Regions from separate parts of the Nocardia sp. NPDC051052 genome, predicted to be linked through region 2. Evidence: riboswitches for the same ligand, from Rfam matches in the RefSeq annotation. Region 2 holds a riboswitch; the other holds the start of a gene.
What was found. A riboswitch is a leader RNA that binds a small molecule or an ion and turns the genes downstream of it on or off. The one in region 2 is predicted to bind thiamine pyrophosphate.
Positions count from the first base shown of each region.

Region 1: another riboswitch for thiamine pyrophosphate. It lies ahead of ACIBCN_RS25510 (purine-cytosine permease family protein); the one in region 2 lies ahead of thiC (phosphomethylpyrimidine synthase ThiC).

Region 1 is NZ_JBITFL010000007.1:230,391-238,853, reverse strand. It holds gene ACIBCN_RS25520 (cystathionine beta-synthase) at 1-2, shown strand, start outside; gene ACIBCN_RS25515 (DUF72 domain-containing protein) at 162-968, opposite strand; gene ACIBCN_RS25510 (purine-cytosine permease family protein) at 988-2,376, opposite strand; TPP riboswitch at 2,373-2,488, opposite strand; gene ACIBCN_RS25505 (AbrB family transcriptional regulator) at 2,746-3,879, shown strand; gene ACIBCN_RS25500 (DUF4254 domain-containing protein) at 3,971-4,429, opposite strand; gene ACIBCN_RS25495 (hypothetical protein) at 4,837-5,703, shown strand; gene ACIBCN_RS25490 (DUF6401 family natural product biosynthesis protein) at 5,765-6,133, opposite strand; gene ACIBCN_RS25485 (acyl-CoA dehydrogenase family protein) at 6,351-7,526, opposite strand; gene ACIBCN_RS25480 (cystathionine gamma-synthase) at 7,711-8,463, shown strand, end outside.
Region 2 is NZ_JBITFL010000010.1:263,263-271,725, forward strand. It holds gene ACIBCN_RS31875 (homogentisate 1,2-dioxygenase) at 320-1,516, shown strand; gene fahA (fumarylacetoacetase) at 1,513-2,691, shown strand; gene ACIBCN_RS31885 (TetR/AcrR family transcriptional regulator) at 2,773-3,462, opposite strand; gene ACIBCN_RS31890 (lipase family protein) at 3,560-4,963, shown strand; TPP riboswitch at 5,094-5,202, shown strand; gene thiC (phosphomethylpyrimidine synthase ThiC) at 5,194-6,864, shown strand; gene ACIBCN_RS31900 (hypothetical protein) at 6,931-7,797, opposite strand; gene ACIBCN_RS31905 (aldo/keto reductase) at 7,906-8,160, opposite strand; gene ACIBCN_RS31910 (aldo/keto reductase) at 8,198-8,463, opposite strand, start outside.

The DNA of each region.
Region 1 (8,463 bases), on a different contig from region 2:
GAGCTCATCCGCCGCTCCGGGCCAGATCTAGGTGCGCGGCGCTCGACGTCGGCGGCCGGCGGTGCGGCGGTGGGCAGGGACAGCGTGTCCCCGGTGAGTTACCCATGTGCTCACGAGATCTGTTGTCGAGGAATGTCGGTCGGGGTCCGGGTGGGCCCCGGCTATTCGAGACGGGCGCGCAGTGATCGGGCGTCGCGTGGGGCCATGACCTTGGCGTCGTTGTCGAAGTAGCAGTAGACGTCGTGGTCGGTGGACCAGGTGCGGATTTTCTCGGCCCACATGTCGAGGCCCTCGTCGGTGTAGCCGCTGACGTATAACTCGTCATGACCGTGCAGCCGGATGTAGACGAAGTCCGCGGTGACCTCCTCGATCAACGGGAATTTGCCTGCGGCGTCGGCGATTACGAGCGCGATCTGGTGCTTGGTCAGCAGGTCGGTGAATTCGGGCGTGACGAAGCTGGGATGCCGGATCTCCAACGCGTGCCGCAGCGGACGGTCGGCATCGGTGGTCACATAGGCCGGATCCACCCGATGGTCATGCCGTTTCGCTATTTCCGCGGCCTGCGTGGTGGTGCGGGGGAGGTGCCCGAAGAAGGCCGCCAGCACCTCGGAATCGAACTGGAAGTTCGGCGGCAGCTGCCAGAGGATCGGGCCGAGTTTGGGGCCGAGAGCGAGCAGTCCGGAGGCGAGGAAGTTCGCCAGTAGTTCGTCGCCATCGCGCAACCGCTTCATGTGCGTGATGAATCGGCTGCCCTTCACCGCGAATACGAAATCGTCCGGCGTCTGACTCGCCCAGTTCTGATAGCTCGACGGGCGCTGCAGCGCGTAGAACGAGCCGTTGATCTCGACGCTGTTCAGCTGCTGCGACAGGTACGCGAGCTCACGCTTCTGCGTCACGCCGTTGGGATAGAAGACACCACGCCAAGGCGGATACACCCATCCTGACGTGCCGATCCGGACCTCGCCCATCCCTCCATCGTGGCAGCAGCTAGTCGGCTGCGCCGCTCGCTACCCGATCTTGTCGCAGTGTCGCGACCTGCCCGGCCGCCCACGCGACCACCAACGCGGCGAGGAACGACAGCAGTGACGCACTCATCCACGCCTGCTTGGTGAAGTGCAGCTGCTCCTGCGCGTGCACCCAGAAGTCGGTCCACACGCCGGCGTCGCCAGGATTGATGAGCTGATAGACCGAGAGCCCGGTCAGCCAGGCGATGATCATGCCCCAGCGCGGCGGGGCGTCGTCGGAGGTGTTCCACTCGCCCTTCGCGCGCAGGAAGAAGTCGGCGACGAGCACGCCGAGCAGCGGCACGAACACCGAACCGATCAGGCCGAGGAAACCGAAGTAGTTGGCCATGTTCAGCTGCAGCGCCAGCAGCGTGATCAGCAGGCCGAGGCCGATCGACAGGATCCGCCGGTCGATCCGCGGCGCGAGATTCTGGATGGAGACGGCGGTGGAGTACACATTGGCGAAGGACTGGTCGGCCTCGCGCAACACGAAGACGAAGAAGAACAATCCACCGAGGCTGACCTGCAGGAACGGCGAGTACTGGCCGTCACCGGTGGCGCGGGCCAGCGCGAACAGGCCGAGCGTGTAGGCCACGATCTGGGTGATCGCATAGGCCCCGCTCGCCGCGCCGAACGCGGTGCCGGTGCTGCGCGAATGCCGGGTGTAGTCGGCCGCGACCGGCACCCAGGAGATCGACACCGCGAGTGCCGCGTCGGTGGCGATCCAGAAGAGGTTCCAGTCCGCGCCGAACGGGCCGCTGCCGTGCGGGCCGGGGTTGGCCGACAGATCGGGCAGGCCGGTCCGGAAGAACTGGATGTAGAACCAGATCAGCGCGATCACCACGCCGACCGTGACGAACCGGCGCAGCATCCGCACCGAGCCGAGCGGCCAGATCGTCAGGACCGTGGTGAGCACGCCGGCGGCCACCACGTAGAGCCAGTGCGGGCCGCCGCCGAACAGCTCGTCGGCGGCGTCACCGATGACGATCAATTCGAAGGTGCCCCAGCCGATCAGCTGGGCGATGTTCAAAACGGTTGGCAGATAACTGAGTTTCGCGCCGAACAGGCCGCGCAACAGGACCATCGCCGGTTTACCGGTCTTCGCGCCGGGCACGGCGGCCAAGCCGAGCATCAGGCCGCCGACGACCGTCCCGACGATCATCGCGAGGATGCCCGCGGAAATGGAGATCCGCGGTGCGCCGTCGGAATTCGGCGCGAGCACGGTATACGCGCCGGAGAAGGCGATGAGGCTGACGCCCAGATTTGCCCAGAATGCGCTCTGATCCCAGAACGACAGCACCTTCGGGGCGGGTTCGTCGAGGGTGAAGGGGGCCTCGTGCCGATCGGAGTTGTGCAGGGTCGGTGAAGACATGCCCGAAACGCTCTTCCTACGCCGGCATTACCCGGACAGGTTCATGCGGTCGGCGAAGCGCTGGGGTCCGCCCTCTCAGCCCGGCCTTGCCCGAGCTCCCGCGGTGGGGGTGGTTCGGGCGAATAGTACACGTGGCGGTTCGGCGGTCTGTGCGATCCGCACGGCAACAGCAGGTGAACAGCTGCGAGCTGCGGGTTCGCTCGACTCGGTATCGTGGAGCTCGGGACAGAGTACGAACCAGCGCGGGGCTTAGGAAATGTCCGTTCTGAACTGGGGATTGGTGCGCTGCGGCCGGGATCACACCGGTCGTTAACCGCGATAACGGAGTTGTAACGGTCTGTTCACCGACTAGGGCCAGGATTACGAGGTATGACTCGGAGGCAAGTGATCGGTTGGGTAGCTCTGCTTACCTCGGTGCTTGCCGGGGCCGAGTTGCTCGATCGGGTGAATTTTCCCGCGCCGCAGATGATTCTCGCGATCGTCGTCGGCGGCGCCCTCGCATTGGCCGGAAAGTTGCCCGCGCCGATGCCCCGGCAGCTGTCGTGCGGCGTGCAGTCCATGCTCGGTGTGCTGATGGGCAGCTATCTGGAGATCTCGTTGCTGTCGAGTATCGGGCTGGCGTTGATCCCGGTGCTCGCGGTGACGGTGGCGACCCTGTTGATCAGCTTGGTGGTCGCGGTGGTGTTCGCCCGCTTCGCCCACGTGGAACTGCCGACCGCGACGCTCGGCCTGCTGGCGGGCGGTTCCGCGGCGGTGGTGGCGGTGGCCGACGATATGGACGCCGATCCACGCCAGGTGGCGTTCATGCAGTACCTGCGGGTCGCGCTGGTCGCCGTGAGCGCACCCGCCCTCGGCGCGCTGCTGAACAACAGCGGCGACAGCCTGAGTAGCGGGCACGCGACGTTGGGCGCCTCGGTCACCAATCCTGATCTGCCGTTCTGGATGATCGTCGGGCGCGGCGACCAGGTCGCCGGTTTGTCCATCGCGATCATGCTCTGCGTCGTCGGCACCAAGCTCGGCAAGCGGCTCGGCCTGCCGAGCCCGGCGCTGATCGGGCCGATGCTGATGACCGCGGTGCTCACCGCCCTCGGCGTCAGCCACGGGTACGCGCCGACGAACCTGTTCAAGGACCTGCTGTTCGTGCTCATCGGCTTCGAGGTCGGCACCCGCTTCACCAGAACCGTTGTCCGCGAGATGGCACGGATGATCCCCGGCATGACGGTCACCATCGTCGCGCTGTCCGCCATCGTCGCGGGCCTCGCCTTCGCGGTCGCCACCTTCGTCGACCTCGAGCTGTCCGACATCTACCTGGCCACCACGCCGGGCGGCATCAACGCCGTGCTGGCCACCGCCGAGTCGATGGACGCCAACCTGCCGCTGATCACCTGCGTGCAGAGCATGCGCCTGCTGCTGATGGTGCTGATGCTGCCGTTGCTGGCCAAGGGAATGCGGTGGTTCTCGGCGCGGCAATTGTCGATGCGAGAACCCGAGTTAGCGGTCTGACCCGGCCTGCGCGGACAATATCCGGCCGGTGACCGGTTATTGTCCCCATTCGACGTGAAGATTGTCCGTGCAGGCCGACACCAGTGCACCACTACGCTTTCCGAACCGCCCCCACAATCAGATCCGTCCACTCATCCGCCAGCGAGGCGAGCCGATACCACGCCGCGTGCACCCGGACGTCGGAAACTTTCTCGGCGGTATGCAGCAGGTGGCTGGCGTGCGCGTGGGCCGCGGCCATACGATCGATGGTGGCACCGAGGGAGCCGGTACGTAGGTGTTCGGTGCAGCTGCGACGGGGCAGCTGGGTGGCCACCCAGGTATCGATGGCGGCAACCAATTCCGCACGGTGGCAATCTATTCCGGCGGCCGCGAGCGGATTGCCGTGGCGCTGCCGATGCAGGGTGGCCAGCCTGCGGGCCCAGCCGATCAGCGGATGCTCGGCGGTCGTCTCGCCGTCGCGGCTGCCGAAAGCGGCGACCAGCTCGCGTTGATCCGGCAGCGACCGGGCGGTACCTCCGGTGGCGGGCAGCGCGCGATCACGCACGAACATCGCGGGCTCCTAGCGGCCGGTGACTCGTTTCAGCGGCTGACAAGGTCTTCATCGTGCACCTCCGGGTGACGTCAGGCGGGAGGCATTGCCCTGATGCCGAATCCGAGTCAAGGGTGCGCCGCGTACCTCGGCGTGTCGGTGACATCGAGATGGCACAGCGATGACAGGTCGTAACAATCTTCTCCTCATCGCGGTGGGACGGGTGGTGAGGAAGACCGACCAGTCGGCGGTGGCCGGAATCGAGAGTACGGCCTCTGGTAACGGATCGGACGAGCGGTCGCGCCGAAAGCCGCAATGTGGCAAATTATCTGCAAATGGAAGGTTCGAGTTATGCGGCCGGGGTATAACCGGCGTTGAAGCAGCCTCGGCAAACCGCCCTGGCTTAATCGGATAGCGAAGGGATGGGCATGTACACCTCCAGTTTGGCTATCGATTTCCAGAAGGGGTTCTCGGACGCGTGGAGTTCGGTGGCCACGTTCGTGCCCAAGCTCGCCGGATTCATCGTCATCCTGCTCATCGGCTGGATCGTCGCGAAGGTCGTTTCGACGATCGTGGACAAGGTGCTCGACCGGCTCGGCTTCGACCGCCTCGTCGAGCGCGGCGGCCTCAAGCAGATGATGTCGCGCAGCCGCTACGACGCCTCCGACCTGCTGGCGAAGCTCGCCTACTACGCGATCCTGTTGATCGCCCTGCAGCTCGGCTTCGGCGTCTTCGGCCCGAACCCGGTGAGCGATCTGCTCGACGGCATCGTCTCCTGGCTGCCGAAGGCCGCGGTCGCGATCATCATCGTGGTGATCGCCGGTGCGATCGCCTCCGCGGTGCGTGACCTGGTCGGCAACATGCTCGGCGGCCTGTCCTACGGCGCGATGATCGGCCGGATCGCCGCGGTGTTCATCTGGGGTGTCGGCATCGTCGCCGCGCTGAACCAGATCGGGGTGGCCATGTCGGTCACCATGCCGATCCTGATCACCGTGCTCGCCACCATCGGCGGCATCCTGGTGGTCGGCGTCGGCGGCGGCATGGTTCGGCCGATGCAGCAGCGCTGGGAGAACTGGCTGAGCGGGCTGGAAGAGGAGATGCCCGCGGTCAAGGGGCACGCCGAGGCGTACTCGCGCGGCCGGGAAGATGCCTCGCGTGAGCAGCTATGGATGGATCAGCAGGCCTCGCGCGGCCAGCACGCGCAGCAGTGGGATCAGGGCGCGATGCAGGGTGGCGGCTCGTACGAGCAGTCCGGCGAGTACATGGGCTACCGCGACCCGGGCGAGCGCAGCTAGGCAACGAACAAACGCGTCCGCCGTGGGCTATGGCCTGCGGCGGACGCGTCGTGTCAGGGGCTCAGGCGAGCTGCTGGGACGGGTGCAGGCACACACTCGCCAGGCGCAGCTGGAGCCAGTCGGCATTCGCCCAGCTGCCGAGATCGTCCGGCGCCGCACTGGTCATGCCGTGGTCGGCCGCGGCCTCGCGCACGTGATCGAGCAGGCCACGCGCGTAACCCGCGAGCAGCACGCTCATCGGCACCCGCGCGGCACCTTCGACGCCGAGCTCGAGGATGTCGCGCACGGCGGCCGCGTGCTGATCCAGCGCCGCCGACAGCGCGGGCAGTTCCGCCGCCGCGGCGAGCGCCGGTACCCCGTGCGTCTTGTGCAGGCGGGTCAATATCTTGCGCGCCGACACTTCGAGCAACGCGGGGCCGAGCAGAAACATGTTCCTATGCTAGCAATCGGCGAGTCTTTATAGAACTGTGACGCTTGACCCAGTCTGTTTCGCCGGAAAAGTGCGGTCCAGCAAACACTCCGCACGAAAACCATTGCTAGAGAACCGGTTCGCCAAACCTGAGTGGATAAATGCGACCGTTCGGTATTTATTACCACTCGCTCGACTTTTGACGGCAGCGAACCGATTCGCCTGGACGGGTCCGCTGTTACCTGAACGCGTTGGCATCGGTCAGCGCGCGGCCGAGCACCAGCTGATGCACCTCCGCCGTGCCCTCGTAGGTGAGCACCGACTCCAGGTTGTTCGCATGGCGCAGCACCGGATAGTCCAGCGTGATGCCGTTGGCGCCGAGGATGGTGCGGCACTCGCGGGCGATCGCGATGGCCTCCCTGGTGCTGTTCAACTTGCCTGCGCTCACCTGTTCGGGCGTCACCACACCACGGTCCTTCAGCCGGCCGAGGTGCAGCGCGAGCAGCTGGCCCTTGCCGAACTCCAGCGCCATGTCCGCGAGCTTCGCCTGGGTCAGCTGGTATCCGGCCAGCGGCTTGTCGAACACCTCGCGGGTGCGCGCGTATTCGATGGTCGAGGCCAGGCAGTCGCGGGCCGCGCCGAGCGCGCCGAAGATGATGCCGAACCGCGCCTCGCTCAGACAGGCCAGCGGCGACGCGAGCCCGCGCGACTCCGGCAGCACGGCATCGGCGGGCAGCCGGACATCGTCGAAGTCCAGCTCGGCGGTCACCGAGGCGCGCAGCGACAGCTTGCGATGCATCTCGCGCGCGCTGAACCCCGGCGTCCCGGCGGGCACCAGGAAGCCGCGGATCACCTGCCTGCCCTCGTCCTCGGTCTGCGCCCAGACCACCGCGATGTCGGCCACCGAACCGTTGGTGATCCACATCTTCGAGCCGTTGAGCACCCAGTCGGTGCCGTCGCGCTTGGCCCTGGTTCGCATGCCGCCGGGGTTGGAGCCGAAATCGGGTTCGGTGAGACCGAAGCAGCCGAGCGCGCGGCCCGCCGCCATCTCCGGCAGCCACTGCTGCTTCTGCTCCTCCGAGCCGTACTTGTGGATCGCGGTCATCGCCAGCGAACCCTGCACCGACACCATGCTGCGCACGCCGGAATCGACGGCCTCCAGTTCCTGGCAGGCCAGGCCGTACATCGTCGCCGACATGCCCGCGCAGCCGTAGCCCTCGAGATGCATGCCGAGCAGTCCGACCTCGCCCAGCTGCGGCGCGAGTTCGCGGGCCGGGAAGGTGCCCTCCTCGAACCAGTCCGCGATGTGCGGTCGCAAGCGTTGATTCGCGAAGGTCGCGACGGCATCGCGGATCTCGCGCTCATCGTCGGACAGCAGGGAGTCGATCGCGAACAGTTCTTCCACAGTCACCATGCGCTAAGCGTAATTGGGAGGGCGCCGGTGATATCGGGGTCTTCGGAGGTACTCGTCATAATATTTCCGGTCTACCCGCCCTAGCTGCGTAACTACGTCGGAACGGGGATGGGATCGTCCGCAGCGTATCCATCTGGTACTACCGGGGGGTTGCCCGGAGATCGCCCCTGATTAGGCTGAGGCCATGAGCGATCTGGGGTTCTCGACACGTGCCGTCCACGCGGGATTCGATCCCGACCCGCAGACCGGTGCGGTCAACGTGCCCATCTACGCGAGTTCGACGTTCGCCCAGGACGGAGTCGGCGGTCTGCGTGGCGGTTTCGAGTACGCCCGCACCGGCAATCCGACCAGGTCCGCGCTGGAAGCGAACCTCGCCGCGCTCGAGTCCGGCAGCTACGGCCGGGCGTTCGCGTCGGGCATGGCCGCCACCGACTGTGCCATTCGCGCGGTGCTGCGCCCCGGTGACCACATCGTCATCCCGGACGACGCGTACGGCGGCACCTTCCGCCTGATCGACAAGGTGTTCAGCCAGTGGGGCATCGAGCATTCGCCCGCCCACGTGTTCGACGTGGACGAGATGCGCGCGGCGATCCGGCCGAACACCAAGCTGGTGTGGGTGGAGACCCCGACCAACCCGCTGCTGAGCATCGGCGACATCCCGGCGCTCGCCGATATCGCGCACGGCGCGGGCGCGAAGCTGGTGGTGGACAACACCTTCGCCACCCCGTACCTGCAGCAGCCGCTGCTGCTCGGCGCGGACATCGTCACGCACTCGACCACCAAGTACCTCGGCGGGCACTCCGATGTGGTCGGCGGCGCGCTGATCACCAACGACCCCGAACTCGACGCGGCGTTCGCCTTCCTGCAGAACGGCGCGGGCGCGGTGCCCGGCCCGTTCGACGCGTTCCTCACCATGCGCGGCACCAAAACCCTTGCC
Region 2 (8,463 bases):
GCCTCTCCGGGAATTCAGGCCAGACTCAGGTGCGGCCACAGTTGCGTTGGCGACCGGCGGGATGGAGCAGGGCGGGTTAGCCCGTGCCCGGTGAGTTACCCATGTGCTCTCGAGATCAGTCGGTCGGCCTATGGCTGGGCGCTGTGTTTGACAAATGGTCGGGTAGGAACTGAACAGCTAGGCGAAATGCCTCCTGAGGGGCTGATGTTCCGGCAGAATTCGCCCTGTCGGGGGTGGATTCCGCCACTGCGCCCGGCCAGCCATCACTACGATGGTGACCAGTTGAACCAGGCCACAAGCCAGGCAAGGAGGTGCGGTCATGGCGTTCTACCGACAGGTAGGAGCGGTGCCGCCGAAACGGCATACCCAACATCGGGACGAGCAGGGCCAGCTCTATTACGAGGAGCTGATGGGTGAGGAGGGCTTCTCCGGAGACTCGTCACTGCTGTACCACCGTGGGCTGCCGCCCGCGATCGTCGACTCGACGGTGTGGGAGCTGCCCGATCAGTCCACCACCCCGAATCATCCACTGCGGCACCGGCATCTGCGGTTGCACGAGTTGTTCCCCGGCGATACCCCCGCCAGGACCGACGCGGTGACCGGCCGGCGCCTGCTGCTCGGCAATGCCGATGTGCGCATCTCCTATGTCGTCGCCAAGGGCGCGTCGCCGCTGTACCGCAACGCGATCGGCGACGAGCTGGTCTACGTGGAATCCGGTGCCGCCGTGCTCGAAACGGTCTTCGGCGCGGTGCCCGCACGCCAGGGCGATCAGGTGCTCATCCCGCGCGCGACCACCCACCGCTGGCTGCCGACCGGACCGGAACCGTTGCGCGCATACGTGATCGAGGCGAGCAGCCACATCACCCCGCCGAAGCGGTACCTGTCGAAGTTCGGTCAGCTGCTCGAGCACGCACCCTACTGCGAGCGCGACCTGCACGGCCCGGCCGAGACCTTGACCGCGACCGGTACCGACGTGGAGGTGCTGGTCAAGCACCGGCCCGGCGGCCAGGTCGTCGGCACCAAGCTGCTGTACGCCACCCACCCGTTCGACGTGGTCGGCTGGGACGGCTGCCTGTACCCGATCACCTTCAATATCAGCGACTTCGAGCCGATCACCGGCCGGATCCACCAGCCGCCGCCCGCTCATCAAGCTTTCGAGGGGATCAACTTCGTGGTGTGCAATTTCGTGCCGCGCAAGGTCGACTACCACCCGCTGTCCATCCCGGTGCCGTACTACCACTCCAATGTGGACTCCGACGAGATCATGTTCTACTGCGGCGGAAACTACGAGGCGCGCAAGGGATCCGGGATCGCGCAGGGCTCGGTGTCGGTGCACCCCGGCGGCTACGCGCACGGCCCGCAGCCCGGCGCCTACGAGCGCAGCATCGGGCTCGACTACTTCGACGAACTCGCCGTCATGGTCGACACCTTCCGGCCGCTCGAGCTCGGCGAGGGCGCCCTCGCCTGCGAAGATCCGGCCTACGCGTGGACCTGGTCGGGGCGGGGGCCCGCGTGAGAACTCGTGTCGAAGTACCCAACGATTCACTGTTCGGCGCGGACAACCTGCCCTACGGCGTGTTCGCTCCCGACGGCCAGAACTACCGTGTCGGAACGCGTTTGGGCGATTCGGTGATCGATCTCGCTACCGCACTCGGCGATCCGGAATTCGCCGAGCCGAGCCTGGGCGCCCTCATGGCGCAGGGCCCGCGACGCTGGCGCGAGGTGCGCGAACGCGTCCGCGAGCTGGTCGACAATGAAATCGACAGTGCCGCAATACATGCGCTGAACGAGGTGCGTCTCGGCCTGCCGGTGCCGATCGGTGACTACGTCGACTTCTACGCCAGCATCGACCACGCGACGAACCTCGGCCGCCTGTTCCGGCCGGACAGCGAACCGCTGCTGCCGAATTGGCGGCACCTGCCGGTCGGCTACCACGGTCGAGCGGGCACCGTGGTGGTGTCCGGCACCGAGGTGATCCGGCCCAACGGTCAGCGCCGCACCGATTCGGGCACACCGGATTTCGGGCCGTCCCGGCGGCTGGACATCGAGGCCGAGCTCGGCTTCCTGGTCGGCGTCGGCTCCGAACTCGGCGATCCCGTCGAGACCGGCGAGTTCGCCGAACGCGTCTTCGGCGTGGTGCTGGTGAACGACTGGTCCGCCCGCGACATCCAGGCCTGGGAGTACCAGCCACTCGGCCCCTTCCTCGGCAAGTCCTTCGCGACGTCGATCGCGTCCTGGGTCACGCCGCTGGCCGCGCTGGAACCCGCCAGGGTGCCGACGCCGGAACAGTCCCCCGAACCCCTGCCCTACCTGCAAGAAAAGGAGCCGTGGGGTCTCGACATCGACCTGACGGTCTCCTGGAACGGGGACGCGGTGTCGCATCCGCCCTTCTCCCGCATGTACTGGTCGCCCGCGCAGATGCTGGCACACCTCACCGCGAACGGTGCCGTCACCCGCACCGGCGACCTGTACGCCTCCGGCACCATCTCCGGCCCGGAGCCGGATCAGCGTGGCTCGTTCATCGAGCTCTCCTGGGGCGGAAGCGAACCCATGTTGGTGAACGGTCAGCAGCGCACTTTCCTGGAGGACGGCGACGAGGTGGTCATCACCGCGTCCGCACCGGGCCCCGACGTGCGGCGCATCGGCCTCGGTGAGGTCAGGGGCCGCATCCAGCCCGCGCGCCCACGTTGACAGCGCCACACTGATCAAGGGCTACACACCGACTCGAGTCGGGTCGACAACCATCGGCCCGACTCGTTTCGTTTCTGAAATCTATTGCCCCGCAGTGGCTCCCCGGCCTGCGTAGACCACGGCGAGGAAACCCTTCAGATCCTCGATGAGCATGTCCTTGCCGTCCGGAGTTCCGCCGTCGTCGTGATGGTGCAGCCAGTCCGCGACGAGCTCGAACATGCCGCCGATGGTGGCCAGCGCCAAGGCGAGCCGCGCCCGCTGCACCCCGGCATCGCCGGCGGGTTCGCCGGACCACTCCCGATCCAGGAAGGCCGCCGACCAGCGCCGGTTGCTGCGGCGGATCCGCTCGACCGTCGGCGAAATACCGCCCGCCTCACCGAAAGTCACCTTCGCCAAGCGCGGATCGTCGGCGATGGCGTGCACGAACGCCGCGAGCACCGGCGCGGCGCGCTGCGGCCAGGCCAGCTCGGCGGCCGCGGCGGCACCCGTGATCACCCGTTGCTGGATCTGCGCGGTGAGCTGTTGGAGCAGCGCGATATAGCACGCTTCCTTGCTGTCGAAATGGTCGTAGAACCCTTTGGTTCCGACATACGCGCGCTGGCAGATCTGCTCGATCGATGTTCCCGAATAGCTGTGCTCGGCAAACAGTTCGGTGGCCGCGTCGAGGAGTTGATTGCGCCGCTGTGCGCTGCGCTGTTCGGCGTCGAGTCCACGGATCCGGCGGCGAGCCGGACCCTCGGCAGGCCGCGCGGCGGATTTGCTGCGGGTCATCCCTCGACCATAGCTCGATGACTTATAGAAAGAGCTCTTGTTGATAACACGTTCTCGTGTTGTAATCGCTGTCACCTTGATGAGGAAGGACGCATACGTGTCAGTGATCACTGGTGATCCGACCGGCCGCCCGCGGACCGGAATACGTGCGGTGGCCGTGTTGGTGACGATGGCGTTCGCCATGGCCACCGTGCTGCTGACCGGCGCGGTCGACGCCGCGCCGGCCGCCGCAATGCCACTCCCGCACGATGACTCGTTCTACCAACCCCCCGAAGGATTCGAGACCCAGGCGCCCGGCGCGATTCTCCGATCGCGGGAGGTGCACCTGGCGGTGCTGACCGCGCTGCCGCTGAACGTGCGTTCCTGGCAGTTGCTCTACCGCAGCACCGATCTCAACGAACAGCCCACCGTCGCCGTCACCACGGTCATCCTGCCCGCGGGCGCGGATCCGAACCGCTCCCGTCCACTGGTTTCGCTGCAGTTCTACTACGACAGCGCCAGCAACGATTGCTCGCCTTCGTATGTGCTGCAACAAGGTTCGGGCCTGGCGGGTCTCGAGGGCATCCACTCGCAAAGCGAACTGATCGCGATCGCCGGGCTGATCAGCCAGGGCTGGGCGATCTCGGTGCCGGACTACGAGGGGCTCGACGGTCACCTCACGGTGCCGAAGGAACCCGGCTACATGACCCTCGACGGCATCCGCGCCGCCGAGGGATTCCAGCCGCTTGGCCTGGACGGCACCAACACCCCGGTCGCCATGTGGGGTTACTCCGGCGGCGGCATGGGTTCGGGCTGGGCGGCCGAAATGCAGCCGACCTACGCACCAGAACTGAACGTCAAGGGCGTCGCCCTCGGCGCGCCGACCTCGGATGTGGTGTCGCTGCTGCACGTCAACGGGTCGATGTTCTCGTCGCTGATCGGCATCGGCATCTCCTCGCTGCGCAAGGCGTACCCCAAGTTCAAGGAGGCGGCCGATCGGTACCTGACGCCCGAGGGGCAGGCGCTGATGGATCGGACCGAGCGAACCTGCCTGCCGCGCAACGCGGTCACCCAGATGTTCGTCGACTACGGGCGCCTGCTGACCATTCCGATTCCGGACTTCCTGCAGGTGCCCGAGATCAAGGAAACCTTCGCGCAGACGGTGCTCGGCCGCAACATCCCCACCGCGCCGATCTTCCTGTACCAAGGCGTCTTCGACGAGGCGGTGCCGGTGTGGACCAATGATCGGCTGGATCAGCAGTGGTGTGCGGGCGGCGCGTCCGTCATCTACAAGCGCGACCATCTCAGCGAGCATCTGAGCCTGCCGTCGCTCGGCATGGCCGACACGCTCAACTGGCTGAAGTCGCGGCTCGCGCCGAACGCACCCGACCAGTTCGGCTGCCGCACCGACAACGTGGTGTCCATGCTGGCCGACTTCAACGCCCTGCTCACCCAGATCGAGATCAACCTGAACGCCACCTTCGGCGCGCTGGGATTCCCGATCGGCCCACGCGAACGCTGAGTTCCGCACCAGTGCCTGGCCCTCGACCGGAACCCCGGTCGAGGGCCAGGCTTTTTCGTGTCATGGGCGAGCTCGTCCGATCATGGGGCGATCCTCAGGACATCCAGGTACTGTCGGGCCTGGAAAATTTCACACCGCCAACGGGGGCTCGCACCAGCGGGCTGAGAGGACGGCTAGGGCCGTCGACCGTATGAACCTGACCGGGTAATGCCGGCGTAGGGAGGAACAACATGGCTACTGCTACGTCCAGCGACGGCTCCGAGATCATCGATACCGTCACCACCGGACCCATCGAAGGCAGTGTCAAGCACTACACCGAGGTAGACGGGCTGCGCATTCCGGTCCGTCGGGTCAATCTGACGAACGGCGAGCATTTCGACGTCTACGACACCTCCGGCCCGTACACCGACGACACAGCCCAGATCGACCTGGAGTCGGGCCTACCGAAATTACGCGATACCTGGACCAAGCCCGAGGCAGTGTTCGATGCGGCGTCCGCCGGTGGCCCGCCGACCCAATTGGCCTGGGCCAGGCAGGGCATCATCACACCCGAGATGCGCTTCATCGCCGCCCGCGAGGGGGTGACACCCGAGCTGGTGCGCGACGAGGTCGCCCTCGGTCGCGCGGTGATTCCCGCCAACCACAAGCATCCGGAGCTAGAGCCGACCATTATCGGCAAGAAGTTCCTGGTGAAGATCAACGCGAACATCGGCAACTCGGCCGTCTCGTCCTCGATCGCCGAGGAGGTCGAGAAGATGGTGTGGGCTACCCGCTGGGGCGCCGACACCATCATGGACCTGTCCACCGGCAAGAACATCCACGAGACCCGCGAGTGGATCCTGCGCAACTCGCCCGTCCCGGTCGGCACCGTGCCGATCTACCAGGCGCTGGAGAAGGTAAACGGCGATCCGACCCTGCTCACCTGGGAGATCTACCGCGACACCGTGATCGAGCAGTGCGAGCAGGGCGTGGACTACATGACCGTGCACGCGGGCGTGCTGCTGCGCTATGTGCCGCTGACCGCCAAGCGGGTCACCGGCATCGTCTCGCGCGGCGGATCCATCATGGCCGCTTGGTGTTTGGCGCATCATCAGGAATCGTTCCTGTACACCCACTTCGCGGAGCTGTGCGAGATCCTGGCGAAGTACGACGTGACCTTCTCGCTGGGTGACGGCCTGCGGCCCGGCTCCATCGCCGACGCCAACGACGAGGCACAGTTCGCCGAGTTGCGCACCCTCGGCGAGCTGACGAAGATCGCGAAATCCCATGGCGTGCAGGTGATGATCGAGGGCCCCGGGCACGTGCCGATGCACAAGATCGTGGAGAACGTGCGGCTCGAGGAGGAGCTGTGCGAGGAGGCACCGTTCTACACCCTCGGCCCGCTCGCCACCGATATCGCGCCGGCGTATGACCACATCACCTCGGCCATCGGCGCCGCGATCATCGCGCAGGCGGGCACGGCGATGCTGTGCTACGTCACCCCGAAGGAACATCTCGGGCTGCCCAATCGGGACGACGTCAAGGTCGGCGTGATCACCTACAAGATCGCCGCGCACGCCGCCGACCTGGCCAAGGGACACCCGCACGCGCAGGACCGGGACAACGAATTGTCCAAGGCGCGTTTCGAATTCCGCTGGCGCGATCAGTTCGCGCTGTCGCTGGATCCGGACACGGCCAGGGAATACCACGACGAAACCATGCCCGCCGAGCCCGCCAAGACCGCGCACTTCTGCTCCATGTGCGGGCCGAAGTTCTGCTCGATGCGCATCTCCGCGGACGTCCGTGAGTACGCCGAGCGCAACCAGCTCACCGACGTGGCGGCGATCGAGGCCGGGATGGCGGAGAAGTCGGCCGAGTTCGCCGACAGCGGCAACTCGGTCTATCTGCCGATCGTCACGTAGCCCCAGTTCGACTGTCCAGCAACGAATCCGGTTCCCGCACCCCCATGCGTGCGGGAACCGGTCGTTTCAATCCCCGCGCATGATCTCGAGCAGTGACTCGAGCGGACCGGCGGGGACGACTGCCATCCGGTCGCCGCTGCCGCGGATGGTTGCGGCGATATCGACGGTGATGCGGTTGCGCCACCAGTAGATCGAGCGGCTGACCGGCCTGGACTCGGCCTCCCCCGCCACCAGCAGCTGGGCGAGCAGGCTGGTGCCCGCGAGAACGGTCGGCCCGGTGATCGGGTGGACAAGCAGGTGGGTGTGGCCCGGGATGACGAGCAGCGCGCCCCAGGGCCCGACCACCGGATAGTCGTCGAGCCAGCGCACGTGGGCGGTGACGAAATCGGACGCACCGTAGAGCATGTGGATGTCGGCGTCGTCCATGCCATCGATCTCGGTGGCCAGCAGATCGAGCCCGCCGTCCGCGCGGGTGTTGCGCTCGGCGATCTCGAACAGATCGGATTCCGTTGCGCCCCAACGCTTCGCGTTGGCGTAGGTCACCGGCGTCACGATGTCGCCGAAGTCGATCAGCACCCGCTGCAGCAGCCCGGGGGCGACCAATCGCCGCACATCGTTGATCAGCCCTTTCGTGCGCGCCGAGCAGAGCCTGGTCCGCAGCAGCGTGCGCACGGACTCCAGCCGAGACACATCGAGATGCCCGGCGGCCAGGTCGGCGATCTGCATATCCAACCGATCGCCGACAAGCGTCGCCCACAGCTGTCGTGGCGCGCGCGCAACCCGCCGCTCCAACCGAGTACAGGGCAGCACGATCCGACCGGCCCCACGGCCCGAGAGCACGAACTCCCCGTCGGATTCCGCACACCCATACCCGTGCCGCACCGCAACCTCGTTGACCAGCAACTTCAACAGACCCGAGGACGACTCACGCATAACCCCTCGCTCTCGTCCGGCACCTACTCAGCTCTAGTGTATCGAACATACGTTCGATACCGCCGGGTCCGATGGGTCGAGCTGGTGATGCTGGGGAGGACTTTCGGATCAAGGACGTCCCGGCCCACCTCCGATCGCATCGAGGTCAGCGAGTGCGCCCTCGGGGAGAACCAGATCCGCTGCGGCGACGTTGTCGCGCAGGTGCTGGACCGAGGAGGTACCGGGGATGAGCAAGATGTTGGGTGACCGCTGCAGCAGCCACGCCAACGCGACGGCCATCGGACCGGCGTTCACCCGCGCGGCTACCGAAGCCAACGTCCGCGACTGCGTGGGCGAGAGGCCGCTGAGCGGGTAGTAGGGCACGTAAGCAATGCCGAGGCGAGCGAGATCGTCGACGAGATCATCGTCGGCTCACAGGGCGAGGTTGTAGGGATTCTGGACGCACACGACGGGCGCGACAGCGCGCTTCGGCGATCTGCTCCGCATCGACCGCCGAAAGCCCGAGGTGCCGGATCAGGCCCTGCTGCCGCAATTCCGCCAAGGCGCCGTACTGCTCGGCGATGGCGCCGGGACCGAAGTCGGCTTCTTCGTCGAAGCGCAGGTTGACGATGTCGAGCGTCTCGAGGCCGAGACGACGCAGGTTGTCGTGCACCTCCTCGCGCAGTT